Regions from separate parts of the Lysinibacillus sp. FSL P2-0066 genome, predicted to be linked through region 1. Evidence: riboswitches for the same ligand, from Rfam matches in the RefSeq annotation. Region 1 holds a riboswitch; the other holds the start of a gene.
The links. A riboswitch is a leader RNA that binds a small molecule or an ion and turns the genes downstream of it on or off. The one in region 1 is predicted to bind cyclic di-GMP.
Positions count from the first base shown of each region.

Region 2: another riboswitch for cyclic di-GMP. It lies ahead of MKZ14_RS19375 (HAMP domain-containing methyl-accepting chemotaxis protein); the one in region 1 lies ahead of MKZ14_RS13725 (amidase).

Region 1 is NZ_CP150202.1:2,745,594-2,762,044, reverse strand. Features, by position in the region: gene MKZ14_RS13785 (dihydrolipoamide acetyltransferase family protein) at 1-344, shown strand, start outside; gene MKZ14_RS13780 (methylmalonyl-CoA mutase family protein) at 466-2,169, shown strand; gene scpA (methylmalonyl-CoA mutase) at 2,166-4,319, shown strand; gene meaB (methylmalonyl Co-A mutase-associated GTPase MeaB) at 4,319-5,416, shown strand; gene MKZ14_RS13765 (BrxA/BrxB family bacilliredoxin) at 5,578-6,018, shown strand; gene MKZ14_RS13760 (aromatic acid exporter family protein) at 6,172-7,182, shown strand; gene prli42 (stressosome-associated protein Prli42) at 7,205-7,300, opposite strand; gene mce (methylmalonyl-CoA epimerase) at 7,426-7,839, shown strand; gene MKZ14_RS13745 (acyl-CoA carboxylase subunit beta) at 7,845-9,392, shown strand; gene MKZ14_RS13740 (hypothetical protein) at 9,499-10,452, shown strand; gene MKZ14_RS13735 (M20/M25/M40 family metallo-hydrolase) at 10,586-11,701, shown strand; gene MKZ14_RS13730 (CheW domain-containing protein) at 11,727-12,215, shown strand; cyclic di-GMP riboswitch class I at 12,353-12,444, shown strand; gene MKZ14_RS13725 (amidase) at 12,488-13,369, shown strand; gene nspC (carboxynorspermidine decarboxylase) at 13,415-14,554, opposite strand; gene MKZ14_RS13715 (saccharopine dehydrogenase family protein) at 14,551-15,780, opposite strand; gene MKZ14_RS13710 (hypothetical protein) at 16,175-16,381, opposite strand.
Region 2 is NZ_CP150202.1:3,876,735-3,893,185, forward strand. Features, by position in the region: gene yhbH (sporulation protein YhbH) at 1-60, opposite strand, end outside; gene MKZ14_RS19345 (PrkA family serine protein kinase) at 378-2,327, opposite strand; gene MKZ14_RS19350 (M23 family metallopeptidase) at 2,485-3,480, shown strand; gene MKZ14_RS19355 (methyl-accepting chemotaxis protein) at 3,744-5,438, shown strand; gene MKZ14_RS19360 (hypothetical protein) at 5,495-6,172, opposite strand; gene MKZ14_RS19365 (sodium:solute symporter family protein) at 6,312-7,802, opposite strand; gene MKZ14_RS19370 (SDR family oxidoreductase) at 7,824-8,576, opposite strand; gene MKZ14_RS19375 (HAMP domain-containing methyl-accepting chemotaxis protein) at 8,566-10,317, opposite strand; cyclic di-GMP riboswitch class I at 10,425-10,510, opposite strand; gene MKZ14_RS19380 (hypothetical protein) at 10,730-10,924, opposite strand; gene MKZ14_RS19385 (DUF1456 family protein) at 11,066-11,560, opposite strand; gene MKZ14_RS19390 (alpha/beta-type small acid-soluble spore protein) at 11,746-11,949, shown strand; gene MKZ14_RS19395 (MFS transporter) at 12,021-13,217, opposite strand; gene MKZ14_RS19400 (hypothetical protein) at 13,832-14,335, shown strand; gene MKZ14_RS19405 (methyl-accepting chemotaxis protein) at 14,455-15,183, opposite strand; gene MKZ14_RS19410 (carbon-nitrogen family hydrolase) at 15,498-16,250, opposite strand.

The sequences.
Region 1 (16,451 bases):
GAATTGCTAAAGAAATTCATGAACTGGCTATCAAAGTTCGTACAGGGAAATTAGCAATGGATGACATTACTGGTGGTACATTTACAGTGAATAATACAGGTGCATTTGGTTCTGTTCAATCAATGGGCATTATCAATTACCCACAAGCAGCGATTCTACAAGTGGAAAGTATTGTAAAAAAACCTGTTGTTTTACCAGGTGGAATGTTTGCTGCACGTGATATTGTGAATTTATGTTTATCATTAGATCATCGTGTACTTGATGGACTTGTCTGTGGTAAATTCCTAAATAGAGTAAAAGAAATACTCGAAAATACCAATAAATCTTCAACGTCAGTCTACTGATGACTCGTCGGAAACCTGCTGTATAAGGGTTTCCGATTTTTTTTATGCTTTTCGAGTCGCAATTTGTCATGTAGAATAACAAATAGAAACTACTAAGGGGGGAAGCTGATTAAGCGTCCGCATGTCAAACAACATGAAAAATATTGAATTTGAAATACCAGCCTATTCAGACTGGCAAGATGCAGCAATCAAAGCTTTAAAAGGGAAACCATTTGAGTCACTATTCACAAAAACAATTGAAGGTGTTACACTACAGCCGCTTTACACGCAAGAAAGTTTAGTAGCTAAGCTTGGAGAAGAGCTTGATTTACAAGTTGCCACAATCCGTTCCCTACAAAATGATCAAGTATTTCAGGTGGCACAACAAATTCACGCTGATTCAAGCGAAGCTTTTTTTGCACAACTTGAGGATAGCTTGGCTCGAGGCAATGAAGTTATTACGATTGATAGCCGAGTGAGCTTTGCTTGGACAGAAGAAGTATTGGTCAAATTAGCATCATATTTCTCAGAATATTCGTTTAAAATTACTATTGAAAATTCAAAAGACCCGTTATTAGCAGTATTCGACAACATTCCAGTAGATCAACAAGAAGCCATTAAAGGTTACATTATTTCAAAAGACCCTATCACTTTGACTGCATTTCCGAACGTGCGCTCAGTCAGTGCAGACACAACGGTTTATCATAATGAAGGTGCTAACGCTGTCCAAGAATTAGCCTATGCACTTGCATTAGCAGCCAAATTTGCAGAACAAGAAGAAAGCTTTGAAGCGTTTTCGAAGAAATTTTTTGTATCTTTTGCCATTGATACACAATTCTTTACGGAGATTGCAAAACTACGTGCTTTTAAAGTACTTTGGAAAGCGTTCTCATCCGCTTATGGCGTAACAGATCATATCAAAATCCCTACTGTTGCTGAAACATCATTAAGAAGTTTTTCTAAATTAGATGTGTATGTGAACTTATTACGTTCTTCAAATGAAGCGCTTTCTGGTTTAATCGGTGGTGCTGATCTCTTTACAGTTCATCCACATGACGTGCTAACGAAGCCTACGGATCAATCCGTTCGTATCGCCCGTAATGTGTCATTAATTTTAAGAGAAGAAACAAATGTCTTAAAAGTAAAAGATCCAGCAGGGGGCTCTTACTTTATCGAGTCGTTAACAGCAGATTTTGTGAAAGAAGCATGGGCACTATTTTTAGACATCCAGGCAGCTGGCGGTATCGATGAATATACAGCCTCTGGCAAGCTTGCAGAAGAAGTGGAAGCATCCTATCAAAAACGCATCAAAGCTGCCCAAACACGTAAGCAATCATTAATTGGAACGAATATTTATGCCAATCCAGCTGATATTCTTGAACAGGATACAAATCCATTATTTGCTGATATTAAGCGTATCGCTGCTCCATTTGAGGATTTACGTGCAGACATGACAGCAGGAGATGTAAAAACAGGTATTTTAGCATTAGGATCATTAAAAAGCTCTAAACCACGCGCAGATTTTGTAGCGGGCTTCTTAAACACAGTGGGTCTTGAACCAGAAAAAAGTGAGCCAGTGACAACTGTAGAAGAGGCAGTAGCTTGGCTGAAGGCGACAGAGGCTAAGTATGTAGTGATTGCAGGCAATGATGATGATACAAAAGCATTTGTATCAGCTATTTTAGCTGAAAAACCAGCGAATGTGCTTATAGATGTGGCGGGCAAATTTAAAGACGAAGAAGAAGCTTGGTTAGCAAATGGCTTAAACGGCTTTATTTTCGCCGGACAAAACATCATTGAAAAATTACTGTCCGTGTTTGCGAGCATGAAGGAGGTCCAACGATGAGCAAGCCAAATTTTAATGCAGTAGAAATAGAAAAGGTGTTAACAGCTGAAGCACCTCAAGCGTCTGAAGATAAGTTCATGACTAATGAGGGAATTGAAATTAAAGATATTTACACAAAAGAAGATATTAAAGAGGCTAAACATCTAAATGATGTAGCAGGGATTGCACCCAATACACGTGGACCATACCCTACTATGTATGTAGCACGTCCATGGACGGTTCGCCAATACGCAGGTTTCTCGACTGCTGAAGAATCCAATGCCTTTTACAAACGAAATTTAGCAATGGGCCAAAAAGGTCTTTCTGTCGCGTTTGATTTAGCAACACATCGAGGCTATGACTCTGATCATCCACGTGTAACAGGGGATGTAGGAAAAGCAGGGGTTGCGATTGACTCAGTTGAGGATATGAAAATCCTTTTCGATCAAATCCCGTTAGACCAAATGTCTGTTTCAATGACAATGAATGGTGCGGTATTACCCGTTCTTGCATTCTATATTGTGGCAGCAGAGGAACAAGGGGTAACGCCAGATCAATTAGCAGGTACCATTCAAAATGATATTTTAAAAGAATACATGGTGCGTAATACATACATTTACCCACCAGCTATGTCAATGAAAATCATCGCAGATATTTTTGAATATACAGCGAAGTATATGCCGAAATTTAACTCTATTTCAATTTCTGGTTACCATATTCAAGAAGCAGGCGCAACAAATGACATTGAGCTTGCCTATACATTAGCAGATGGCTTGGAGTATGTACGAACAGGATTAAAAGCAGGTATTGATATTGATGCATTTGCGCCTCGCCTATCGTTCTTCTGGGCAATTGGTATGAACTATTACATGGAAGTTGCTAAAATGCGTGCAGCACGTCGTATTTGGGCACAAATGATGTCTACGTTTAATCCGAAAAATCCGAAGACATTAGCGCTGCGTACGCATTCCCAAACATCTGGCTGGTCATTAACTGAGCAAGATCCATTTAACAATGTTGCACGTACATTAATCGAAGCAAATGCTTCTTCTATGGGACATACGCAATCCCTTCATACAAATGCACTGGATGAAGCAATTGCCCTTCCAACTGATTTCTCTGCACGTATCGCGCGTAATACACAGTTATTTTTACAAGAAGAAACAGCGATGACAAAAGTCATTGATCCATGGGGTGGTTCGTACTACGTAGAGAAATTAACAGAAGAAATTACGAAATCTGCTTGGGCGTTAATCGAAGAGATAGAAGCGCTTGGTGGTATGGCTAAAGCGATTGAAACGGGCCTTCCAAAAATGAAGGTTGAGGAAGCCGCAGCAAAACGACAAGCAAAAATTGATTCTAAAACAGAAACGATTGTTGGCGTGAATAAGTATCGCTTAGCAAAAGAAGAGCCGATCGATATTTTAGATATCGATAATACAATTGTTCGTCAAAAACAAATTGAACGTTTAGAAGCGATGAAGGCAGCTCGTGATGAAGCGGAAGTTCAAAAGCATTTAGCTCGCTTAACAAAGGCTGCTCAAGATGGACAAGAAAACCTGCTAGCGGTGGCAGTGGATGCAGCGCGCGCTCGTGCTTCTTTAGGTGAAATATCTGATGCAATTGAAGCTGTTTCTGGTCGTCATAAAGCGGTCATTCGTTCGATCTCTGGTGTTTACTCTGCTAACTTCTCTGATGAGGAGCAAATTGCGGAAGTGAAACAAATGACAGAAGAATTCCTTGAAAATGAAGGTCGTCGTCCACGTATTTTAGTTGCTAAAATGGGACAAGATGGACATGACCGCGGCGCGAAGGTTGTCGCAACTGGTTATGCTGATTTAGGCTTTGACGTAGATATTTCACCACTATTTATGACGCCTGCTGAGGCAGCTCAAATGGCTGTTGAAAATGATGTTCATGTCATTGGCGTATCTTCACTAGCTGCAGGACATAAAACATTGGTGCCTGAATTGATAGCTGAGCTTGAAAAACTAGGTCGTGAAGATATTATCATTATTGTGGGTGGTGTTATACCAGCACAAGATTATGATTTCCTTTATAATGCCGGTGCAGTAGCTATTTTCGGACCAGGTACAGTGATTCCTGTATCCGCACAAAAAATTATTGAAGAAATCTACAAACGTTTAGGCTATGAGGAAGTGTCTGAATAATGGACAAAAATAAAGGAATGGAAGAAAGTGCGCTATTTGTCATGGACGGAGTAGAGGCGACTCACGACGGGATGCAATATGGTACACCCAAAAAGTTCCGAAAGAAAAAGGCAGACACTCTAAATGTAGGAGAGCTTGCACAACAAGTATGTGCGGGCTCTCGCACACATTTATCAAAAGCCATTACCCTCATTGAAAGTTCAAACGCTACCCATAAAGTACAGGCACAAGAACTATTGCAGGAGCTTCTTCCACATACAGGAAATAGTATCCGAATTGGCATAACAGGTGTGCCTGGGGCAGGAAAAAGCTCATTCATTGAGGCTTTCGGTACAATGCTGTGTGACATGGGGAAACGAGTTGCTGTTCTTGCCATTGATCCAAGTTCTTCTCTATCAGGAGGAAGTATACTTGGCGATAAAACGCGTATGGAGGAGCTCGTTAAGAAGCCTAGTGCATTTGTGCGTCCATCGCCATCGGCAGGTACCCTAGGGGGTGTTCACAAAAAAACACGGGAAACCATGTTAGTTTGTGAGGCAGCAGGCTATGATGTGATTTTAATTGAAACAGTTGGTGTCGGACAAAGTGAAACCTATGTCCGTGGCATGGTTGACTTCTTCCTGCTTCTTGTTTTAACAGGAGCGGGGGATGAATTGCAGGGCATGAAAAAAGGCATCATGGAATTAGCAGATGCAATTGTCGTGCATAAGGCGGATGGTGATAATGTTCGTCTGGCTAAAAAAACGGTTGCAGAGTATAAACAAATTTTGCACTTTTTACAGCCAGCTACACCTGGTTGGATGTCAACTGCCATGCCTGTTAGTTCACTAGAAAAACGAGGACTTGATAAGGTTTGGGAAACAATTGGGGAATTCAAGCAAATCGTAGAAGCAAATCACTATTGGGCTACCCGACGCCAACAACAAACAAAAGAGTGGTTCCAATCGATGATTACCGATCATTTAATTGATCTATTTTATGGAAACCCGCAACGTAAAGCACAAGTACAACAGCTTGAACGTCAAATTTTAAGTGGACAGTTGACAGTTACACAAGGTGTTGATCGTTTATTTAGCGAGGAGCAGGAAGACAAGTAAACGAGTCATATTGAAATCGTAGTAATTTCAACTGAAATGTGTTGAGCAAGTAGGTGCACAAATTGCTTGCAAACTGCTATGATAAGAGATGGATAAGCGTCAAAAACCTACTATATGAAATAGAACTAAATTGGCGCAAACTTGAAAGGAGCTATCGCTATATGAATATGGATTACGATTTATTTATGCAGGAAATTTTAAAAACAGCACGTGCTGAAATTGAGGCAGCTGGTTATGAACAACTAACAACACCAGAAGCCGTGGAAGAGGCGTTTGCTCGTCCAGGTACAACATTAGTAATGGTGAACTCAGTATGTGGTTGTGCGGGTGGAATCGCTCGTCCAGCAGCGGCACAATGCGTTCATTATGATAAACGTCCAGATCATTTAGTAACAGTGTTTGCAGGGCAAGATAAAGAAGCAACTGCAGCAGCACGTTACCATTTTGGAGAAGATCATTTACCTTCATCACCATCATTCGTTCTATTAAAAGACGGACAAGTTGTCGCAGAAGTTGGACGTTATGAAATTGAAGGGCATGACCCAATGTCAGTTGTAACAAATTTACAAGCAAACTTTGAAGAATATTGTGACGAGCTTTAAGTCCATTCTTGCATAAGAAAAATCATTTTCAATCAAGTAGAAAAGCCTAAATAGATCATGCTATCTATGTAGGCTTCCTACTGATCCTCATGTATAGCTAGTTTCATTATTGTTAAAATTTTTGTAATATTGGCTAAATAATTAGCTGAATGCGTGAAGAGTACTAAAGGATGGGAGGCAGTCGGCCTGAAGAAGTTTTCAATCGGCTATCGAACTTTAAAAACAGCAATTGGTGCGGCCATCGCCATTGCCATTGCACAGTATTTTGATTTAGCCTCATATGCATCTGCTGGGATTCTAACCATATTATGTGTGCAGCCAACAAAAAAGAAATCCATTTATGCAGCCTATACACGATTAGTTGCAAGTATTGTAGCAATGCTTTTTGCCTTTGTAAGCTTTGAGTTATTTGCTTACCATCCACTTACACTAGCAGGCATGCTTATATTCTTTATACCTACCATTGTATCTTTAAAGGTTGCGGATGGATTTATCTCCAGTGTCGTGATTATTATGCATATTTACGCTGCTGAAGGGTACTCATTGACACTTGTTTATAATGAATTAGCGTTGATGGCTATCGGTTATGGAACAGGGATTGCCATTAATATGTATATGCCAGACATTCAAAAGGAATTAAATTACTACAGAGTCAAAATAGAGGAGCTATATAGTAAGATTTTTTTAGAAATTGCCAGCTATTTACGGCAAGGAGATACGTTGTGGAACGGTCAAGAAATTATCGATGCTATCAAAGCACTAGAAGAGGCAAAATCATTGGCGTTTAAAGATGTTCAAAACCATTTTACAAGACGTAAAAATGATTACTATGTATATTTCGATATGCGAGAGCAGCAGCTAGAAATTATCGAAAGAGTGCTACCAAAAGTGACGACATTACCTGTTATAGTACAAGAGGCTGAAATTGTGGCAGATTTTTTACAAGACCTAGGTGAGCATGTTCATTCGGGGAATACGGCTAGTCATTACCGCGAAAAGCTCGAACATGTTAAGCGCGATTTTTCTCAGCTTCCTTTACCACAAAGCCATGAGCAATTTATCGCTCAGGCAGCCCTCTATCAGTTTATAGAGGAAATGGACAGGTATTTAGAAATAAAGCAGTCATTTAAAGGGTTAAAGGTTAAAAAAGAGCGCCCACAGTAGTGTGGACGCCTCGTGCTTTGCCTTAAATTATCATAGATAATCCGAATGCTAGAGATGAGATTAGCATAATGGCGATCATACTATAAATAACGACTTTTTGAAATTTTTTATTACTCATATGCTCGTTCGCTCCTTCTTTTCTTATAAATAGTTTAGCAAATCTGAAAAATTTCTCAAGTAGTAGAGTTTTGACAAAAAAGTCTGTAAAATAGAGTATGTACCATAACAGAAGGAGATGTCACCATGGAGAAAGTAGATCATATTGGGATTGCAGTGCGCGATCTTGATGAACGCATTACATATTATACAGAAACTTTAGGCTTAAAGTTGATGAAAGTGGAAGAAGTAGAATCTCAACAGGTTCGTGTGGCATTTATCGATGCAGGGAACGTGAAAATTGAGCTATTAGAACCAATGAGTGATAAAAGTGCCATCCATGGTTTTATTGAAAAACGTGGAGAAGGAATTCACCATGTTGCGTTTGGTGTGACGGGAATTCGTGAACGAATGGCAGAGCTTCGTGAAAAAGGTGTACGTCTCTTATCCGAAGAGCCAGGGCCAGGTGCTGGAGGGGCAGAGGTTGCGTTTATGCATCCTAAATCCTCATTTGGGGTGTTATATGAACTATGTGATAAAAGTGGAAAAGGGGATAAGTGATTAGTATGGATATGTTCGACAAAATCAATGACTTGTATGACCGTAAAACGGTAATTGAACTTGGTGGGGGCTATGAACGCATCGATAAGCAGCATGAGAAGGGGAAACTTACTGCTCGTGAGCGTATCGACTTGTTGCTAGACGAAGGTACATTTTTCGAAATCAACCCATTTATTACACACCGTACAGTAGACTTCGGCATGGAAAAAATGGAGGGACCTGGTGATGGTGTCGTAACTGGATTCGGTAAAATTAACGGACGTCCAGTATACTTATTCTCTCAAGATTTCACAGTGTTTGGTGGGGCGCTTGGTGAAATGCATGCGAAAAAAATGGCAACAGTGATGGATCTAGCTGCTAAAAATGGTACACCATTTATCGGCATCAATGACTCAGGCGGTGCACGTATTCAAGAGGGTGTTCTTTCATTAGATGGCTATGGTCATATCTTCTACCGAAATGCCATTTATTCTGGTGTGATCCCGCAAATCTCTGTGATTATGGGACCTTGTGCTGGTGGAGCTGTTTATTCTCCAGCTATTACTGACTTTATTCTAATGGTGGATAAAACATCTCAAATGTTCATTACAGGACCTAAAGTAATCGAAACGGTAACAGGAGAGAAAATTTCCGCTGAAGATTTAGGTGGTTCGAAAGTAAATAATGCGGTTAGTGGGAATGCTCATTTCCGTGCTCCTTCTGAAGAAGCAGCGATTGATGAAATTAAAAAACTATTAAGCTACTTACCACAAAACAATAAAGAAAAGGCACCTCGTCAAGCTAGACCTGAAGGGGATGACTACCGTCCAGAAATCGTGGATACAGTGCCGATTGAAACAACACGTCCATATGATGTACGTAAAGTTGTTGAGCAAGTAGTGGATGAAGGTTCGTTCATGGAAGTACATGCAGAGTTTGCTAAAAACGTAGTAGTTGGTTTTGCACGTATTGCTGGTGAATCAGTTGGACTTGTTTGTAACCAACCAAAAGTTCTTGCTGGTGGCTTAGATATCGATTCTTCTGATAAAGCAGCTCGTTTCATTCGTACTTGTGATGCATACAATATCCCAATCATTACATTTGAAGACGTTTCTGGCTTCTTCCCAGGTGTTAAACAAGAACATGGTGGTATTATTCGCCATGGTGCAAAAATTCTGTATGCTTATTCAGAAGCGACTGTTCCAAAAATTACAGTGATTTTACGTAAAGCATATGGAGGCGCTTACGTTGCCTTAAACTCTAAATCAATTGGTGCTGACCTTGTATTTGCATGGCCAAATGCTGAAATTGCTGTTATGGGTGCTGCTGGCGCAGCTAACATCATTTTTGCCCGTGAAATTGCAAAATCAGATGACCCTGAAGCAACTCGTGCAGCAAAAATCGAAGAATATAAAGAAAAATTTGCTAACCCATATGTTGCAGCATCTCGCGGTATGGTAGACGACGTAATTGATCCACGAGATACACGTATCAAGCTGATTCAAGGACTTGATATGCTGTCCAACAAACATGAAACACGTCCAGAGAAAAAGCACGGTAATATTCCTCTATAATAGTCGTACAAGCCTAGCAGCTCAAAAGTTGCTAGGTTTTTCATTGCCAAAAAGTGAAACATTTTTGTTTGTCATCCGTACTGATAGATAAGAGGAGTTGAGATGAATGGAATGGCAGCAATTACAAACAGAGCAAGAAAAGATTCATGCACAACTTAGAAAAGCATCTAGATTAAACGAACAAAATCAGTTAATTGAGGGACAAATTAAACATACACAACAGGAAATAGACAACCATACAACAGCACTCCAACAAATTCGATCCAAACTGGATAAATTGGATGGTTTCTCATTTATGAATATGATTCGTACGTGGACAGGGCAACAAGATGAACTGAGGGCAGAAAAAATTGATAAGGCGGCAGTACTTGAATTAAAGCTGAATGAAGCTAAGAAAATGCAAACAGATTTAGCAGAGGACAGCGTGCAGGTGATGAACCAGCTAGCCCAAATTGATGAAATAGCGTTACAGCAATCACTTCAACAGGTTTATCTTCAAAAGAAGGCGTACTTACAGATTCATGATGCTGCCCAAGCAGAGAGGCTAGAGCATTTAGCACTTGAGGAAATGCTAACAAAACAGCTCATCACTGAAATTAAAGAGGCGGAGGAAGCGGGAGAAGTAGCCCTTACAAGGCTTGGGCAAGCAGCTGCTTCCTTACATTCGGCAAATGGGTATTCCACATGGGATACGTTTTTGGGTGGTGGGCTGATTGCAACACACTTAAAGCATAATGCACTCGATCAGTCAGAAAACTATTTACACAGTGCTCAAATTGCGTTACAGCGTTTTCACAATGAATTATTGGATGTTCAAGAAATGTCTACGAAATCGTTGCATGTTGAAACAGATGGCTTTGTTAAGTTTGCAGACTACTTTTTTGATGATATTTTTTCAGCATGGTCTGTTCATTCTAAAATTTCAACAGCAAGGGAACAGGTCTCACGTGTTCAGGATGATGTACATAATACGATTTGGCGCTTACAGGATAAACATAAGAAAGCAGTCAACTACCTACAATCATTAGAAAAAGAAAAAGAGCTTATTTTCAATCACTAAGGAAAGTCTGAGTTGTTCTCAGACTTTTTATTTTGGTCGTATTGTTCAATGATTTCAACTCTTCTGACGTTGTGCTAAAATAATACGTATACTATAACGTGGAAAAACACGTAAACTAAGGGAGTTTTACAACATGACAAGTCGTTTAGTAGAAGAGTTTTTTGAGCTCGTACAAATTGATTCAGAAACAAAACATGAACAACTAATAGCACCCATTCTTGTAGAGAAGTTAACTGCACTTGGATTTTCAGTGATTCAAGACGATGCACATACGCGTAATGGACATGGGGCAGGTAATATTATTGCCACATTAAAAGGTACATTGGATGTGGAGCCAATCTATTTTACATCTCATATGGATACCGTTGTACCGGGAAAAGGCATCAAACCGTCTTTGCGTGAAGATGGCTATATCGTATCTGATGGTACGACGATTTTAGGTGCCGACGATAAAGCAGGATTAGCAGCTCTATTTGAGATGGTCAAACGTTTGAAAGAGCAAAATATTGCACATGGCGATATTGAATTTATTATTACGGCTGGTGAAGAAAGTGGCCTTGTTGGCGCTAAAGAGCTAGATCCAGCTAACATTAAAGCAAAATATGGCTTTGCGGTTGATAGCGATGGCAAAGTTGGTGGCATCGTGACAGCAGCACCATTCCAGGCGAAAATTTTTACAAAGATTATTGGAAAAACGGCACATGCGGGGGTTGCTCCTGAAAAGGGGATTTCTGCCATAACAGTCGCATCAAAATGCATTGCTCAAATGAAACTAGGCCGTTTAGATGAAGAAACGACAGCGAATATTGGGCGTTTTGAAGGTGGACAAGCAACAAATATTGTTTGTGACGAAGTGACAATCCTGGCAGAAGCACGTTCTATAGACAAAGCTAAATTGGATGCGCAAACAAAGCATATGCAAGATACGTTTGAACAAGTAGCTGCTTCTTTAGGTGCACGGGCAGAGGTTGAAGTGAAGCTGATGTATCCAGGCTTCCGTGTAACGGAATCTGATAAAGTTGTTCAGGTAGCTATGGCTGCTGCACGCAATATTGATCGTACTCCGACACTAGGTATTTCTGGTGGAGGCTCAGATGCAAACGTCATCGCAGGCTTTGGCATTCCTACAGTTAATTTATCTGTTGGCTATGAGGATATTCATACAACGAATGAAAAGATACCAGTAGAAGAACTTGAAAAATTAGCAGATTTACTAGTAGAAATCGTCAAAGAATCGGCGAAAAATTAACAGTCGAGTAAGGATGTGTAACCCTATGGAAAGTGTCAAAGCAGTCGTTTTTGCTTGTGGGACAGAGGAATACGCCGTACCTGTGGAACAAGCGATTTCAATTGAAAAATTAGAGCATGTAACACCTATTCCTCATTTACCTAACTATCTTCTAGGCTTTACAAGAATTCGTGGTGAGCTTGTACCTGTTCTAGATTTTGAGCGCATACTGTATAACCGCTCATCTAATCCATCAACCGCACGTATCATTGTGTTGAATACTGATGTGGTTAATTATGGATTACTTGTTACAGAAGCACGAGAAATTCTTGATTTCGATGAATCAGTACTTCAGCAATTGGGCCTAGTCAATTATAGTAAAACACGCTATTTTACTGCGGTAGCTAATCTTGAAAACCGAATGATTACGTATGTTGATCCTAAAATACTTGTCAATTCATTAGACGGCATTCGTGAGATTATCAATTATTTACACAAAATGCTTGAAAATGAAAAGGAAAACGTAGAGTCTTAGACACTCTACGTTTTTTTATGTTTGAATAGTAAATTTAACCTGTATTTTGTCGTTTTTACCTGATCATACATGTGACAATTATGCATTATACCTACAGACAAACCATTGCTAACCGCGTATGATAATGATTAAGAAAAAACTGAAAAAGGCAAACTTCACCGAAAGGGAGGGACGCAAAGCCATGAGTCTAAACACTATAATTTCAGTGCAAGATTGTCAGGTTGCCAGGTTCTGTTCTAGGAGCCGTGGCGAGTAGAATGGAGTTAGTTCGTATGAAGAGACAATTAAAAGTATGGACCGCACTAATCGTCATCATGATTAGTTCATTAGCTTTATCAAGTGGAAAGGTTGATGCAATGTCTATACAGGAAAAGGCTACGTGGCTGTGGGATACATCCCTCATCATGGATGACCAAGAAAAAATATTATTATTTTTAGAACATAACGATGTCAATAAAGTTTATCTGCAAATCGATCAAGGCATAGCGAGCAATGACTATAAGCATTTTATTAGTAACGCTTCTGACAAAGGTATTCGCATTTATGCATTGGATGGTGCTGCAAGCTGGGTTTCAGCTGAGGGTAGCCGAAGCCAAGATGAATTGTTTAATTGGTTACATATATATAATAAGAATTCAACTGAATCTGAGCAATTTTCTGGAGTGCACCTTGATGTAGAACCTTATTTAAATAGTGGATGGAGCTTACATCAAGCACAAACGATAGAATCCTATCAAACACTAATAATGAAAGCAAGTGAGAAAGCAAGTCAGTTACAACTTACTTTAGAAGTAGACATGCCATTTTGGTTTGATGAAGTTCAGTATAATAACGAATTTGGAAAAGGGTTATTAGCTGATTGGGTCATTGACCATGTGGATAGTGTGACGATCATGGCCTATCGTGATGCTGCAAAAGATATTATCTCTATTGTAGAACATGAAATCGCTTATGCTTCCACTGTGAATAAATCAATCGTAATTGGTGTAGAAACAGGCGCTTCAGAGGAAGGGGAAAATATTACTTTTTATGATAATGGAGAAGCCTTTATGAATGAACAGCTTATACTTGTTCAGCAACATTTTTCAAATAACGATGCTTTTCATGGAGTAGCCATTCATTATGTGGAGAATTGGATGACCATGCGTCCATAAAAAAAGTCCTTCCAGTGTAAAACTGGAAGGGCTTTTCTATTGCTATTAAGACAGACGACCACTGTAGTCTTCAAATTTAAACTCACGGATCACTTTAATGCCTTCTTCATCGTTATACGAAACGATAGATGGTAAGTTGACACCGTTAAACATATGGTTTTTCACCATTGAATAATGAGCCATATCTGTGAATACAAGACGATCACCTGGTTTTAATGGCTGTTCAAACGAATAATCACCAATCACATCACCAGCTAGACATGTTAGTCCGCCTAAGCGATATGTGTGTGCTAATTCATTTGCTTGTCCAGAACCAATAATCATTGGACGGTAAGGCATTTCAAGTACATCAGGCATGTGACATGTTGCTGATGTATCTAAAATAGCAAGATCCATCCCATTTTCTTGAATATCAAGCACGGTTGCTACTAAGTAGCCTGTATTAAGGGCTACTGCTTCACCAGGCTCAAGATAAACAAGCAGGTTATACTTTTCTTGAATATAATTAATGATGTTCACAAGTTTTTCTACATCATAATCATCACGCGTAATATGGTGACCGCCACCGAAGTTTAACCATTTCATTTGGTGTAACACATCACCAAATTTTTCCTCAACTACTTCAATAATACGCTCTAATGTATCAGAATTTTGTTCACACATCGCATGGAAGTGTAAGCCATCAATACCGTCAAGCTGTGATTTATCAAAGTTAGCCAATGTTGTACCAAGGCGAGAGTTTGTGTAGCAAGGATCATAAAGGGCTGTTTCAATTTCAGAGTACTCAGGATTCACACGAATACCACATTCAATTGTTTTACCAGCAGATTTTACTCTGTCCTTGTACTGTGCCCATTGGTTAAATGAGTTAAAGACGATGTGATCCACATAGCCTAGAAGCTCGTCCATTTCATGCTCAATATAAGCAGGAGCATAAACATGCACTTCCTTGCCCATTTTTTCATAGCCAAGTCGTGCCTCATGCAGTGAGCTTGCTGTAATGCCTGCTAAATATTCCCCGACTAAAGGGAATGTTGAATGCATTGAGAAGCCTTTAAGGGCTAATAAAATGCGGCAGCCTGTACGCTCTTGAATTGATTTTAAAAGCTCAAGATTCTTTGTTAATAATCGCTCATCCACTACATAGGAAGGGGATGGAACTTTTGAAAAATCAATTGGTTTCATCGGCTTATTTCCTTTGCATCTAAATCAAGGTCTAATAATTCTGGGTTATGGCTTTCTTGCCATGGTAGGCCCCATTTATTTAGTGCATCCATGAATGGATCTGGATTGAAATCTTCCACATTCCATACACCTGGTTTACGCCATTCACCGTTCATCACAAGCATTGCACCGATCATAGCTGGAACGCCAGTTGTGTATGAAATCGCTTGTGAACCAACCTCGTTGTAGCACTCTTCGTGGTCACATACATTGTACACATAGTACGTTTTTTCTTTGCCATCTTTTAGACCGCGAATGATACAACCGATGTTTGTTTTACCTTTTGTACGTGGTCCAAGTGAAGCTGGGTCTGGTAATACCGCTTTAAGGAAGTGGATTGGTTGAATCATTTGTCCTTCAAATTCGATTGGCTCAATTGATGTCATACCTACGTTTTCTAATACTTTTAAGTGTGTTAAGTATTTTTCAGAGAACGTCATCCAGAAGCGGATTTGTTTTAAACCTTTGATATTTTTTGCAAGTGATTCAAGCTCTTCATGGTATAGAAGGTAAATATCTTTTGGTCCGATTTCAGGTAGGTTATACACTTCTTTTTTCTCAAGTGGTGCTGTTTCAATCCACTCGCCTTCTTTCCAGTAACGACCATTCGCTGTAATTTCACGAATGTTAATTTCTGGGTTGAAGTTTGTTGCGAAATGATAACCATGATCTCCCGCATTGGCATCCACGATATCGATATAGTGGATTTCATCAAATTCATGTTTTTGTGCATGAGCTGTGAAAACGCCTGTTACACCTGGGTCAAAACCGCTTCCAAGTAATGCAGTTAAGCCAGCTTTTTCAAACTTCTCTTTATAAGCCCATTGCCATTTATATTCAAATTTTGCCGTTTCAGGTGGCTCGTAGTTTGCAGTATCCACATAGTGCACACCTGTCGCTAAGCAAGCATCCATAATCGTTAAGTCCTGATAAGGTAGGGCTACGTTAATCACTACATCTGGGCCGAAAGCTTTAATAAGCTCAATCACCTCTTCTGTATTGTCCGCGTCTACCTGTGCAGTATGAATTTTTGTTTTTCCGCCGTCTAGTTTTTCTTTTAGAGCGTCACATTTTGAAACAGTTCTACTTGCGATACAAATTTCCTCAAATACGTCCGAATTTTGAACACACTTGTGTACCACAACACTGGCAACACCGCCAGCTCCGATAATCAATGCTTTACCCAATTGTCTACCCCCAAGTTCATATAAAGTATTGTCAAACAAGCTGATTATACAGAAAATTGATATACTACTCAATCATTGTTTTAAAATTTTCTACAAAAAATTTTATTTTTCTACAACAATTAGACGTATACGGAGGGGAATGCCTCGGAAAAGAAGGGAATCGTGAATAAATCTAAGAAGCCATATTTGAAATAGCTGTTGTATAGACCCACATAATTTGTAAGGTTTAATCTCCATTCTTCCTACACTCTAGTATCTCTTCCGATTTGCTTTTTGATCCACGCTACTAAATCATTTCTACCGACCTTTACATAAAAAAATCCCTTGCATATAGAAAGGGAAGGAATCACAATAAACTTGCTACCTTTATCTTTGTAATGGCAAATGAGACATATTATTTCAGAAAACGATTGGATACTTGTTGTTTTTCTTCCCCCCATATATAGAAGAAAACCACAAGCAAAGTACTAAAAAAACCCATCACAAGAGCATACGTACTGAGGGCTACATCCACTTGACTTTGCATGGCATAAATAAAAATGGCCCCTATTGTTAACAAGTTTCCTGTCACAATCGATATAAGATGAAAGCGTTTGTTCATAGCAAGCCCTCCTATTAGATGAATTGGTAATGCTCAAGATTCAAGATAATTAACTTCAATTATCGCACAA
Region 2 (16,451 bases), 1.1 Mb from region 1:
ACGATGGAGGGACCAATTTTCCTGAGAAATGACAAAGCGTTTATTTTCGTGTTCAGTCATTTTTATCCTCACCCATCTATCAAATTCGCTTTTTCTATACTATGCTTGTGAGCTAAATTTTTGAACTTTTTTCATAAAATCAATTGCTTCCAGATTTTTTTGAGCATCCTCGAAAAGCTACTCTTCAAAATCTGTAACATCCGCTGGGACTTTATCCAGATTTTTTCACTGAACCAAAGAGAACAATTTGTGCATCCATCTCACCACCTATAAAGGTGAGCGTTTTCTGCTGAATCAAAATAAATCTCTCATCCTGATAATAAAAGGAGTGCCCTAAAAATGGGACACTCCTATCTGAATTGGAACAATCAACATAGTTATCGATTGAGCAAACTTCCTACATATTGTAGCAGCTCATTTGCTGATGTTGTATTATAGCCATGTTCATCAACAAGCCTTGCCACAACCTCATTAATCTTCTTCAGTTGCGATTCATCTGGCATCTTAGAAGAAGTAGTAATTTTCACGACATCTTTCAAATCTGCAAATAATTTCTTCTGAATGGCTTCTCGCAATCTTTCATGAGAATTATAGTCAAAACGTTTACCTTTCCGTGCATAGGCAGAAATTCGAATAAGAATCTCTTCACGGAATGCCTTTTTAGCATTTTCTGAAATGCCAATTTGCTCCTCAATCGAGCGCATTAATTTTTCATCTGGGTTCATTTCTTCCCCAGTAAGTGGATCATAAATTTTATTTTTATTACAAAATGCCTCTACATTATCGAGGTAGTTGTTCATCAATGTTTTAGCCGATTCCTCATAAGAGTACACAAAAGCTTTTTGTACTTCATTTTTAGCAATTTCATCATATTCTCTACGAGCAACCGCAATGTAATTCATATATTTTTCACGATCTTCTTGAGAAATAGATGCATGCTGATCTAACCCATCCTTCAATGCTCTTAAAACGTCTAATGCATTGATCGATGGTATCTCTTTGCGGATAATAGCAGAAGAGATACGGTTAATAATATAGCGTGGATCAATACCGTTCATGCCTTCATTTGGGAACTCTTTCTTCAGCTCCTCTAAGTCAACGGAATTAAATCCCTCCACATTTTCTCCGTCGTACAAGCGCATTTTTTTAATCAGATCCACACCTTGTTTTTTCGGTACCTCCAATCGAGTGAGTACCGAAAAGATTGCTGCAGCCTTTAAAGCATGCGGTGCAATATGGACATGGGACATATCGCTCTCTTTTATCATCTTTTCATAAATATGCTCTTCCTGACTAACTTTCAGGTTGTAGGGAATTGGCATAACGATAATTCGAGAATGTAATGCCTCATTCTTTTTATTCGAAATAAATGACCGATACTCCGTCTCATTTGTATGAGCAACGATTAACTCATCTGCACTAATTAAAGCAAATCTTCCTGCTTTGAAATTTCCTTCCTGAGTTAGAGATAATAAATTCCATAAGAATTTTTCATCGAGCTTCAGCATCTCCTGGAATTCCATCATTCCTCTATTGGCTTTATTTAGCTCCCCATCAAAGCGGTAAGCACGAGGATCCGACTCTGAACCAAATTCGCCAATTGTAGAAAAATCAATACTTCCTGTTAAATCAGCAATATCTTGCGATTTAGGGTCTGATGGTGTAAATGTCCCAATACCCACACGTTTGTCTTCTGAAAAAGTAATACGTTCAATCATCACATTCTCAATGCGTCCATCGTATTCCTTTTCAAGCCGCATTGTATTTAAAGGCGATAAACTTCCTTCAATTCTAATACCATATTCCTCAAAGAACTCATTACGCAAATGATGTGGAATTAAATGGAGTGGATCTTCATGCATTGGACATCCCTTAATTGCGTAAACCGCACCCTCATCTGTTCGCGAATATTGTTCTAATCCGCGTTTCAGTAAAGTAACGATTGTTGATTTACCACCACTAACTGGTCCCATTAATAATAAAATACGTTTTCTAACATCTAACCTGCGTGCTGCTGGATGGAAATATTCCTCCACCAGTCTTTCAATTGCTGTTTCAAGCCCAAAAATTTCTTGTCCGAAAAATTTGTACATTTTTTGCCCATCGCGTTCCTCTACACCAGCACTTTTTATCATATTGTAGACGCGTGAATGGGCTGTTTGAGCAACTTCAGGTCTTTCCCTAATGATGTTTAAATAATCTGCAAATGTCCCTTCCCACTTCAGCCTGTTTTCTTCTTCGCGATAGTTTTTCACTTTATCTAAAATGTTAATAGCCTTCCCTCCATTCAGGGCTTGATTTATAACATAGTATGAAGTTAACAGCATGATGATACCATTACTTTTTCTTTGATGAAGTTTCTTCTTATATTTCTATTTTTCGGGGCAAAAAAATGGCAGATATATCAACTGTTTTCATACATAGAACCTTACTGAATGAAGATAAAAATTTCGGTTATTCTAACGTTAGAAAGGAGGTCCATCATTGCATCGCCATTTTACATTTCTTTTCACATTTTTATTTTTAGGAATTATGCTGTACCCCTCTGTCTCTTTTGCAAAGGAAGAGCTAACAGAAGAAGAAATTTTACAGCAGCGTATGTCCTATTATGTACAATTTGACGAATTACTCATTCCTTGGCATTTTTTAGCTGCTATCGATCAATATGAAAGAAACCTACAGTCAGTTCGTAAAGATATCCCTAAACGAGAAGGTTATTTGGCTATCCAATTTTCTGATGAATACTGGTCAGGTGCATTAAATCCTATAAAAGAAGACACTTCTCCTGAGACAATCAGCTATTTCGGAGGAATGGGCCTTGATGGCAATCACGATGGGATCGCCAGTCCTAAGGATGATGAGGATGTCATTTTCTCGATGGCTAGTTATTTAGGGAAATTTGGAACCACTGATGAGGATTTTAAATTAGCTTTATGGGAATATTATGGAAGCGAAGAAGCAGTCAATCAAATATTCACCATCTCCACATTGTACAGACATTTTAAAACAATTGAGCTTGATGCACATACCTTCCCGTTAAATGTTCGCTCTGATTACAGTTACAGGGGCACTTGGGGCGCCAATCGTGGTTGGGGTGGACGCCGAATTCATGAAGGAACTGATATTTTTGCCAGCTATGGAACGCCAGTATTATCTACCTCTTATGGAATTGTTGAGGTAAAAGGATGGAATCAATTTGGTGGCTGGCGCATCGGTATTCGCGACAATCATAATTCCTATCACTATTATGCCCACCTTGGTAGCTATCATAAGGATATTGAAGTCGGTTCAATTGTAAAACCTGGTACTGTTCTTGGTTATGTTGGAAGCTCTGGGTATGGGAAAGAAGGTACATCTGGCAAATTCCCTCCACATCTTCATTATGGGATATATAAATTTAATGGCAGAAACGAATGGGCTTTTGACCCGTATCCTTCACTTCTACAGTGGGAGCGGCAAGCAAAAAATCAAAAACAATAAAGAAACTTTTACTTATGGCACTTGAAGCAAATTGCTTCAGGTGCGTTTTCTTTCCACATAGGAAATTCTACATAAATATATAAATCAGTTGTTAGACATCTATATATATTTAACTATTAATAAAAGGAAAACAATTATGTCATTGTACTAAAAAACTATTTTTAAATATTTCTATCGAAAGGCTTATTAATATGCATAAATAGTTATAAAATAGTATTTGTGATTGAAAAAATTTCTCAATGAGATAGTAAAGGGATGGGAAAATGAAAGGCATAATCAAGTTTAAAACACTTAAAACTCGAATTTTAAGTGCATTTATTCTTTTGTTAGTTTTAGTAGTTAGCTTTACAACCTACACTTACAATTCCAATACAAATATGGAAAAACAGGCAAAAGATTTAGTAAAAGAAGATTTAGTTGTTTTAAATGCAAGTAAAAATTTAGCACTCTCTATGAGTGTTCGCCTATCTGCAGCGTTAAATTATGTGTTGACAGGTGACGAGAAATACAAAGAATCATTTGATGAATATCGCAAAATGGCTGAGGAAAATAACGCTATTCTAGACAAATATGAAAAATCAGATGAACGCGAACAACTAGTAGCTATCGCCCGTGATTGGAGTACCCTTGTCAACACAGAGGTATTTGATATCTATCAAAAGGGCAATAAAGAATTAGCTTTAGAAAATTTAATGGATACTCATGGACTCGTTACGAAAGTACGATATGGTTACGAAAAACTGGCAGATGAACATGCTCAAGCCATTACAGATGTTGGTAATGATGTTGTATCAACAAGCTCTGAGAATCGAACAATTGGTATCGCCTTTAGTTTGATCCTAACTATAGCTGGTATTCTAATTGCCATTATCACAGCTAATACCATCTCTAAACCTGTTACAGTCGTAGCCAATCGAATGAAAGAATTAGCAGATGGAAATTTGCAGCTAGAGTCTCTACCTGTCAAAACACGAGATGAAATTGGAACGTTAATGGTGGCAGCAAATGATATGAACGAAAAACTAAAACAAACGATCCGCTCTATTTACACGGTTTCTGAAACAGTAGCAGCTAGTAGTGAAGAACTTGCTCAATCATCGAATGAAGTACAAGCAGGTACTGAGCAAATTACAATAACAATGCAAGAGCTAGCATCAGGTACAGAAACACAAGCATCCACAACAGGGGATTTGGCAGAAACAATGACAGCATTCAAGCGTAGCATTCAGGAAACGACACAAGAGGGCATTGAATTAAGTGAGCATTCTAGTCATGTTCAAAAATTAACGGTTTCAGGGAAAAGTTTAATGGTTCAATCTACCAAACAAATGGCTACAATAAATGAAATTGTATTAGACTCTGTGAAAAAGGTCGAGAATTTAAATGAACAGTCTGCTGAAATTTCCAAGCTTGTGTCAGTTATCGATGATATCTCAAACCAAACAAATTTACTTGCATTAAATGCAGCAATCGAAGCAGCACGAGCAGGTGAGCATGGCAAGGGCTTTGCTGTTGTGGCAGATGAAGTCCGAAAGCTTGCTGAGCAAGTACAGTTCTCTGTTACGGATATTGCAACAATTGTCCATCGTATTCAAGGTGAGACTGGCAATGTAACATCTGCCCTTCAGACTGGCTATGAGGAAGTAAAAAGAGGAACAACACAGCTCGATGAAACAAATGAAACATTTGAAAAAATTTCTGATGCTGTTGGGGATATGATTGATAATATTTCAACCATTTCAACGAATTTAAATCAGCTTGCTCGAAATTCAGAAACCATTAATGCTTCTATTGATGATATGGCCTCCATTTCACAGGAATCCGCTGCTGGCGTTGAGCAAACAACAGCAACTGTTGAGGAAACCGCTGCTACAATGGATGAAATCGCTAGAAGTGCAAATCAGCTTGCTGGAATGGCCGAGACGTTAAATACGCAGCTACAACAATTTAAAATTTAATCATCTAAACAACAAAGGCTATCTCAAATTTTTCTATTTTGAGATAGCCTTCTCTCTTATTGCCAATGACTTATCGGCACTCGTTCTAATTCATGACGTTTAATAATAACACTTATCTTTTGAAACCATTTCTCACAAAGCTCCATGGCTTCTTTATAGTCATCATCCTCTTTTGATATAGGATCTTCACTATTATCTATGAACATATATTCTTGAATAGGCTCTGATAAATGATCTACTACTAGCTTTAACGATAGCTGTGAGATTGTATCTTCTTCTACATCCTCTTCTTCTTCTACTTCATCTGCTTCAGCAAGTAAGGAACCACTCATTAGATGATTCTTTGTTTTAACCGTAAATACTTCATCTTCCATAATGGCAACCTCATATATTCTGTTAAATGGAACCTCTATTATTTTTAGTTCTTCGTCTAAAGCTTCTCTTCGTGCAAAAATAAGCGTGTTTGTCTGTTCATTTAACAATAAAGCATTTAAAGCATCACTGGAAACTGTACATTGTGTATGAGGGATAGCCATTATCTCCTCCTCACTAGCCTCCGTCATGGCAGTTAAAGTTTGTATGGCAATATAACGCTCTTTTAAATAACGGATACTACCTATACCAACTAAAGCTAGCCCAATTAAAAAAAATAGCTGCTTAATAATGACTAATTCAATGGCCTTTGCTAGATAAAGATAGATAATCCCTAATAAAATGAAGAAAATATTTTTCATTTTTAATTCCCGCCTTTATCAAGATACTCACTAGAAAAATTTAATTGATGTACTAGCAATAGTATTCTTGATTCTATCTTTTCATTCTAATAAAAAACACGAATCCATTGAACTTTTCAATGAACCCGTGCTTTTGCTTTTAACGACCAATTAACTCTTCTTTACTACTTACGTCGTCTAATGTTTTATCTTTTTCTATTTTGTGCATCTCAAGAACATGCTCAGATGGCGGAACGAGTAAGCTCACCACGACAATGGTGATACCAGTTATTACAACACCCGAAAATACAGGAGCCTGCCATAACTCATTTAATAGACCTATAAAGCCTTCTGATTGGATTGTCAGACTAGGTACGAATGTTAGAGATGTCACAATGTAATAAACTAAGCCAACAGAAATACTTGCCCAAACTGCAGGAGTACTCACACGTTTCCAAAATGGTCCTAGAACGATTGGCCAGAATATTGTCACGAAAATAATATCCCATGCTAAATAAGCTAAATCAATTACTTTTTGGAAGCTTAAAGCTAGTACTAAACCTAATAAAGCACTAGATAGAATAATAGAGCGCGAGAATCTTAGTAGCTTCTTGGGATCAGGGTTACGATTAATAAAATCTAAATAAATATTCTTTGTCACAATCCCCGAAGTCGCTACATAACATGCAGCTACTGTGGACATCCCCATGGCTGCCATGGCTGTTAGGAAAATAGCTGCTAGTAAGGGCGGAAAATAACCTTGTGCAAAGGTAAGCATCAATGTTTCTGGGTTTGTGCTCTCAGGATAAATAGACTTGAATGCTTCCCCCAGCATCCCTGGAATCCAGCTAATTGCAATGACAATAATACCAGCCATAATCATACTGCGCTGTGCCACTCGCGGACTTTTCGCAGCAGCTACCCTCTGCCCAAGGTCAACTGCAGGAATATCTCCAAGTGCTAGTACAAGATACAACGTCCAGAATTCAGCTCCTGCCTTCTCAAATAATGTACCAATATTCCACCACTCAGGATTAAATGTAACGTCTGGATAGTAAAACAAAATAAAAATGGTAATACCCAAAATACCTGCCACTGCAAGCGCACCTTGCACAATTTCAGTATAGGCAACTGCCCATAAACCACCAATTACTGAATAAATAGCTGTTAACGATACAAATAGAAGTGCCGCAGGTATAAAATCAATTTGCAACAATTGCTGAATAATATATGTTCCACCAACTGTTAACGCCGCTGCATTAAAAACACCAAAAGCAATTGCCATAACAACCCCTGTATAGGCTCCTAGCTTTTTACTGCCGTAGCGTAAACCGTAGTAATCTGCTAATGTCCAGCCCTTTAAACGTCGTAATGGCTTTGTCCAAATGAGTGCTCCAAGAATCATACAAGTCCCTAAACCACCCATTGTTGCCGATCCTTCAAAGCCACCACTTGTATAGCCAGAGCCTACCGCTGCAAAAAAGAAGGGTGCTGCTAATAAAGCAGCGACTAAACTACCCGTTACAACGGATAAAGGCATGCTCCAGCCAGCAACAATTAAATCTTCGGCTGTGTTGACACGCTTATAGCCTTTATAGCCAATGTAATAGATAAATAATAAGTATAAGCAAAAGATAATAATATTTAACATTATTTACTCCTTCGTTTTCCATTATCCGTTCATTACGACGCCACCATTTGGCGTTAAGATTTGGCCTGTATAGAAGTCAGCATGATTAGAGGCTAAAAATAATACACTTTTCGCAATCTCTTCTGGTTGCGCTAAACGTTTTAATGGATATTTTGCAGATTCTTCCTCCACATAGTTATCGCCAAACTCTTGTAAAATGTCCGTAAATGTTCCACTAGGAGCAACTGCATTGACAAGTATAGAAGGTGCTAATTCTCTTGCTAAAGCCTTTGTAAAAGCATTAATAGCACCCTTCGCAGCTGAATAATGCGTGAATTCTTCACAACCTAAGCTACCAATATCAGATGAAATATTGATGATTTTTCCTGTATTACGTTCCTTCATTCTTTTAGCTGCTTCACGGCAATTATAGAAGCAGCCATATAAATGAACTTTAATCATGCGATCCCACTGCTCATCCGTTAAATCTGTAATGCTGGAACCCTGTGCAAATCCAGCATTATTTACAAGAATATCAATTTCCCCGAGGTGCTCGTCCATAAATTGATGCATCGCTTGTACTTCTTGTGAGTTAGAAACATCAGCGTGGAATATTAAAGCTTTCACACCATACCTTTCTGCTTCAGCACGTACAGCTTCTGCCTCTTGCTCATCCCCAATATAATTAATTAAAATATTGGCTCCATGTTGCGCAAAGCCTAATGCAATTGCTTTACCGATTCCTTTACTAGAGCCTGTTATTAAAACATTTTTCCCTGTAAAATTAATGTCCATTATGATCATTCTCCAATTTGAATTTTGCCACAAGACCTTGCAGCTCTTCTGCTGTTTTGCCCAATGATGAAGAGGCATCCTTTACTTCCTGCATGGTAGATAATTGCTCTTGTGTAGATTTCGATACATTAGAAGAGAATTCTGCTGATTGCTCTGCAGATTGTTTAATATTATTAACAGATGCCGCCACTTCTTCTGAGGAGGCAGAAATTTGTTGTGAGGCTGCTGAAATTTCACGTATTTGGCTAGCCACCTCTTCTGAGGAAGTAAGAATTTCTTTAAAGATTTCACCAACCTCATTGGTAAATGCCATCCCTACCTTAACATCCTCTTTGCCTTTCTCCATAACCGTGATAGAAGCGTTTGAATCAGACTGAATAGAATTAATTAAATTGTAAATTTCTGTTGCGGATTGAGAGGATTGTTCAGCTAAGCGTCTCACCTCATCCGCAACAACGGCAAAGCCTTTACCATGTTCACCTGCTCGTGCCGCTTCGATGGCAGCATTTAATGCTAATAGATTTGTTTGATCCGCAATAGCAGTAATTAAGCTAACAATTTCACTTATTTTTTTTGTATTAACATGTAGTCCATTAATGGTTGTCCCTATTTGTTCAACAGAATCATTAATTAACTCCATTTGCGCAATAACTTGTTGTACAACTTCATTTCCTCTTTCCGAAGCCTGTGATGCTGAAATAGATGATTCCGCAGCTGTGTTTGCAGAATCAGCAATTTGCTGAATACCTGTTGCAGTTTCTTCCATAGCAGCAGCAGTTTCTTCTGTCATAGTCATCGAAGCCTCGGCATTTTGTGTAATTTGATTCATATCTAGAGCAATATTTGTGGAGCTGTTATAGGTTTCACCAGCATGTACCGTTAATTGATTGGCGGCTGAAGAAACGTGATTGGATGTATTGCGTATGTTTAAAATAATATGTTGCAAATTGGCCACCATTGTTCGGATGGATTCAGATAATTTTCCAATTTCATCCTTTGATGTCTCTAAATCAACATCGATTAATTCACCATTTGCCACTTGATTGGCTACATTCACTACTTTTTTCAGTGGCTTTAAAAGTCGATCTATAATTATGTAAACTAAAATTAATAAAATTAAAATACCAATAATGGCAATGACAATTTGCTTAATTACACTTGTTTTAATAATCGTATTGATATAATCAGCGGAGTAATCAATCCCTAATAGGGCGATTAGTTGGCCATTATCATCTTTAATAGGACTAAAAACCGTTCTCCAAGAACCAAAAGGATCCTCGAAAATATCAGTTACCTCTGTACTATTATTTTCAATAGCTAATTTTGCTGTTTCTACATGTTCATCCGCTAAATCATTAAAAATTTCACCAGCTTCATATACTTCATTTAAATTAGAGGTATAGCCAATTGGATTGACGCCACCCTCATCCTTTACATCCCAAATATAACTCCAGCTCATAATACCTTGCTGTTCTTGAATCATATCAAGTTGCTTTTGGATCTTTGTAAACTTTGCGTTTGTTTCCCCTTTTTCGGACAGCAGCTCTTTTACTTCATCACTGTCTAAGTTCATAGCTGTTAATAAACCAACACTTTTTAATTCTTGCTCCAAATCCACATTCATCCGATTATTCAATTCACTAATACTTTGCGTCGTAATAATAGCGATAAGCAGTAATACAACAATAGAGACTGTTAGTAAAAGCTTATTTTTTAGTGATGTGTTTTTTAACAACTTCATTTCCCCTTTTCCTCCTTTGAACTTTACTTGCAAAAAAAAATGCCTATTTCAAAAGAAATAGGCATAAAAGAACAAAAACTAGAATGAGAATGATACAACTAGCACTCTTTTGCAACCCAGCCGTCATAGCATTTATTGCCTTAGACCTGTAGCTTTGCGTCTTTACTTTTCAGTAAATTTGCCTATATTTCCCTACCAAAATTAACACAGTAGGTAAAAGTAGTCAATGTTCTCTTCTTAAAACATACATACTTTATACTATCTTAACCTTCATTAATAATTATTTATGTGCTTAAAAATACATTATTTTAAAGTTTTTATTCATCTATTGAACAAAATAAAACAGCTACAACCTCAATTAGCGTTGTAGCTGTTTATTTTCATTTCACTTACCCCTAAGTGTTTGAATAAATTATACGTTTTGTGTAACAAGTAATACGGATGGTATAAAGGATAATGCAAACATAGCGATATACCATACTGAAGTACGACGTAATGAAAAGCGTACTTTTTTTCGTTCCGCATAAAAAATATCTAACATAACCGCAACAATAAAAGGCATTGTAATACATGCAATAGCTACTAATAAGATGTCAAAATAAATCATACAAGCACCCCTTTGTCTGTGAACATTTTTCATCTTTTTTGTGAACATTTTATGATAAATTTATTGTACACAATTTCGTCACAAATTGTCAACGAGTTTCAAAGAAAAAATTGGCACTTGATGATTGATATCTATTGGGCATTAGGCTCTATATTTATATGTTAAGCCCCTTAAAAAATTTCGTACGAATGAATCGCCACACTCTTTATAATTACGATGACTTGGATTTCTTAAAATAGCACCTAATTCACCTTTTGTAACTTTAATGCCGCCTTCATATAAAATTTCAAGCATCTCCTCAGTTGTTAAAGCTAAAGCAATTTTTACTTTCTTTAGTAGCATATTATTTGGGCTTTCTTTACCTGACACAGGTAACGGTCCAACAGCCTGTCCTTCCTTGGGTTTCTGAGGCCCACGTTTAAAAGTAATTAATCCATTTAAAAATGCCTCTAACATTTTATTATTACATTTGATGTATTCTTCTGGCGCTTCTTCCTCATCATTAATCTTAATCAGCATATTTAATACTTCTTCCTTTGTATAATCCATGCCACCAAGTTTGAAAATTTCTACCATATCTACATTTTTTATATCGAACGCATAGCGTAAACGAATTAAGATATCATTATTCGTCATTTTATATTCCTCCTTTAATTAACCTTATATAGTAAAGAGCCAGGCTTAATTATAACAGAGTGTTTGCTGATTATTGCTAGCTTTCCACAAGTTGTTGTTGTTAGCAAATAGCGTGTGCATTTCCTACTTTTTAAATGTATGAAAAGATTAATCGCAACCATTCTAAGGTCAAGGAGGTGAGAACAATGGCTAACAATAACCGCAGTTCAAATAAACTTCTAGTACCTGGTGTACATGAGGCTGTCAATCAAATGAAATATGAAATTGCACAAGAGTTTGGCGTTCAGCTTGGGCCAGAAGCATCTTCTCGCGCAAATGGTTCCGTTGGAGGAGAGATTACAAAACGCCTTGTTGAAATCGCTGAAAAACGTTCAAAGGGTTTATTATAATTAAATACTAATAAAGAAAAGAACGAATCCCATTTGCAGAAGTGGAATTCGTTCTTTCGTGCTCTATAAAATTATGCTGTTTGCAATTCCTTACCTGAGCTCTTAAGCGTTAGCATTACGATAAAGGAAATACAATACAGTGCTGCTAAGTAAATCATAACAACAGTCATATCGTAGCTTTGTAAAATATAACCAACAAAGATTGGTGAAAACCCACCTATAGCTCGTCCAAAGTTAAAAATGGTGTTTGTTGCTGTACTGCGAATTTGTACTGGATAGAAGCTACTAATTAATGCTCCATATCCTGCAAACATCCCATTAGAGAAGAATCCTACAACCGCACCGCCTATTAATATCGCAACTGCGCCCGTTGCAAACGAGTAAAGGAATACAGCACATGCAGAGGCTACTAAAAAGATACCGAATGTCCGCTTAGCACCAAAACGATCCATAAATCTACCAAACGTCAGCATACCAATAATCATTCCTACAGCAGTACTAATTGTCCATAATGCTGAGCTTGAAACCGATAAACCTTGCGATTTCTGTAACATCGAAGGTAGCCAAATCATCAGACCATTATAGCCTGCAATTTGAACAGTAGCCATTAAAATCAGCGAGAGTGTTGTCATGGTGATACGTGGTGAAGCAAATAACTGTGCCAATTTCCCGTTCTCTTGCTTATTGTTTTGTTGTTTCTGCGCTGCTAACCATTCTGGTGATTCATCAATATTTTTACGTACAATAAAGGCGAAAATAACTGGTAGTAATCCTACAAAGAATAATGCACGCCACCCTAAAGTTGGTAAAATAATAGCACTTAACAATGCTGCTAAAATCACTCCATATTGTGCGCCCACACTGACATAGGAGGATGCTCTGCCTTGTTTATTCTTTGGCCAAGCCTCCACTACAAGGGCCATACCAATACCATATTCTCCGCCAGCACCTAAACCAGCAATAAATCTATAAACATAAACTTGTTCAATACTTGTTGCTACTCCTGTTAAAGCCGTTCCGATGGCAAACAAAATAATCGTATAGGTAAACACTTTTACTCGACCATATTTATCTGCTAACACACCGAAAACAATACCACCAAGTAGCATCCCAATATTCGTGATGGATGAAATCAATCCACCCGTTGCAAGATCAATATTAAATTCTGCAATAATCATTGTCATAGCAAAAGAAATAAACATAATGTCCATTCCCTCTAGCGTCAGCCCTGCCACTGAAGCGACCACGGTTTTTTTACGATAATCCATTCTTTCTAGCCTCCAATTTTCTAGTTGTCGATCTCTTTTAGTGAATGGATTATAGCTGTCTTGTCCATTCTCTTTTGAAGCCTCACGGGACTTCCTTTAAAAGAGGGGTATGGATCAATAATAAAAGCCCTTCCGTCACAGAGGACAAAAGGGCATGACAAAGCAAAGATATTAGCTTAAGCTTAAAAATATCACATAGCCCTTTTCAGCCTCTCTGGACCGTATTAAAGGATTTTTATATCGTTCATTTATACCGTTCTACATTCTATAAGATTACGAAAGAAAAAGCAATGGTTGAATAGTGGAAATTCAAGTCACTAATTCTATAAAGTTTTGAGCAATCTGATAAATTAGATTGGCAGGTACAGCCAAATTAAGGTTTTGGCCATTACCGAAGCCTGCCGTAATCAGACCAACCATTGCCCATGCAAATTAGTCCTTTTCATCCTATTAAGAGCAGTTTAAGCAGCTCAATGGTCTTCAAACAAAGCGCCCGATTGTAGAAGATTATAAACCACTTTGAGAACATTTCTTAACAAATTCTCTAATGCTTTCTAATTTTTACATTAAAATTCGTTTAGCTGCAGTGTATATTTATATTAAGGGGGAATAGCATGAAAAAAATTAAGTTAGGTATATTTTTTTGTATCCTTGTAATTTTAATAGGTTGTTCCGATAAAGAAGAAAAAACTTCTATTACTCAAGATCATACAACTCAAATTAACGAACTTAAAGAAGAAAATCAGAAATTAAAAGATGAATTGCAGAATTTGAAAAGTGATTATAGTGTATATCTCCAACAATTTGATAGTACATCCAGAACGATTATGAGATTGATCAACGAAGAACAATATGAACAAATAAAAACTGATTATCACGCTGATTTTAATGTGTTACATGGTGAGATAAACTTCAAGACCCCAGACAATACAAATAGCGCTGCATTCCCAATTGAGAAAGCAAAACTCCCAATGTTCATTGCTTATTTAAATGTTCAATCCAATAGTACAGAAATTGGTTATTATTTAGAAAACTTAGAAAAAGAAGAAAAGCTTTTGATAAGTTTTGTATACGATCACAAAGGAAATTTCCAATATATATATATTGGTGATGTTTAATAAATACAAGTTTAATTCAGTTTGTTTGGAATTAAACAGATACAATTATTTTAAAAAAATTTTCATTTATTATAAAACCCAGGCACAAAATTAAAGTGCCTGGGTCCTTTATGAAATCATCATCCAAACTCATTCATTATTTTATCAATCTTTAGTTGAGTGATTTCAACTAACTTTTGTAAGTTTTCCGTGATATCACTAACCTTTGTTACTTCATCGGTAATGTGTCCTACATAAGAGCTGACATCTTTGATAGCTTCATCAGAATTATTGGCTAATTTACGGACCTCATCTGCAACCACTGCGAATCCTTTCCCATGTTCCCCCGCACGGGCTGCTTCAATGGCTGCATTTAATGCTAATAGGTTTGTTTGAGAAGCTATATATCTTATAGATTTAGATACCTCACTTATTAACTTAGTGTCTTCTTTTAGAGAATTAAGAGCTTGAATGTTTTCATTAGATTTTGAAACAACCATATTCCCTAACTCTGTAGACATATCATTTAATTGAGCTATAACATCCCTTGTTTTATTTTCACGTTCTGTAATATTTGTGGCAATCTTCAAAACATGACTTACATTTCCATTGTCATTTCGAATTGGTATATAGGTAGCTTCAAGCCATAATAAATTTCCCCATTTATCAACTCTCTGCATTTTTTGTTGGAACTTTATTCCTTTGATGAGGTTATCCCATAATAAAACGTATTCTTTACTGTTTTTAAATTCCTCAGTACATAATTGTTTATGTCTCATATTCTTCATTTCTTTTACTTCATATCCCAAAGTGTTTGAGAAGTTTTTATTAACCCAAATTATTTCGCCTTGTAAATTAAACTCGATCATGGCTAAATTTAATTCAAGAGCAGATAAAACTGCTTTTTCATTCAAAACTTGTGTAGTAGTTATAAAATTATCTGTGCTCAATTGATTTAACCTCCATTACTTATGGACCAGCAGTCAGCTTTTAGCATTCTTTATGCTCGATCGGGATATTTTCCTTTGGTCGAAAATTGAATATGAAAGGAGAATAGTTTCATGATGTCGATATTAACAAAAAATACATTCGATTTAAGAAGTTACCGTAAAACATAAAGGCTTGTTATCGTCTTACAAAAATAACTAAACATTCGAAGGTGATAGTTTGATCACTAAATACATTATAATTTTCTATATTTCTCTGGTACCCTCGTCTCGAATATGGGAACTTCTCTTCTTATTTGCAGTACTTTTTCAAAATCTAAAGTTGCTCTTATTTCACCAACTTCTTGGTCTAATTTCTGAACGATGTCTCCCCAGGGATCTACAATTTGCGAACAACCTGCGAATACTACTCCTAATTTTATTCCGGTAACATTGGATGAAACAACATACATTTGGTTCTCAATTGCGCGAGCACGAATTAACGTATTCCAGTGAGTTTCCCTTGCAAGTGGCCATTCTGCTACAATATGTAGAACTTGAATACCTTGCAATGCTAAGTCACGGATAATTTCAGGGAATCGTAAATCATAACAAATAATAACCCCCATCTTTACACCTTCAAGTTCAAATACTTCAACTTGATTATGACCGCCTGTTAGAAATTTTGGTTCATTTAACATTGGAACAAGATGCATCTTATCGTATACATGAACAATTTCGCCCATTCGATTGACAACAACAGCGCGATTATAGATGTCTTTACCTTCTAATACAGCAATCGAGCCACCTATCAAATTTACATTAAACTTCTTAGCCAGTGATTGTAAAAATTCAATGGACTGATTACCATCCACTTTACAGATTTCTCTCAGTTCTTCCAAAGCATAGCCGGTTGACCACATTTCAGGAAGAACTATAACATCTAAATCATCACTGTAATTTGCTTCTAACCAGCTTTCTATGATTCTCCTGGTAAAAAATGAGGGCATTTTACAAAGGAGTAGAAGATGACTGATATAGTGTTTTAAGGATTAATAGAAAGTTTTGTATTAACTTCAGTAGTCTTTGGATTTGTAAGTTTGAGGGTGATGAGAGCAAAATAATCATGACAACAATCGTTGTCTATGGTTTGTCTTTATTATAACGGCGCTAACAATGGTGATAGAAGCCTTAAAGTTGAGCTTTAGGTA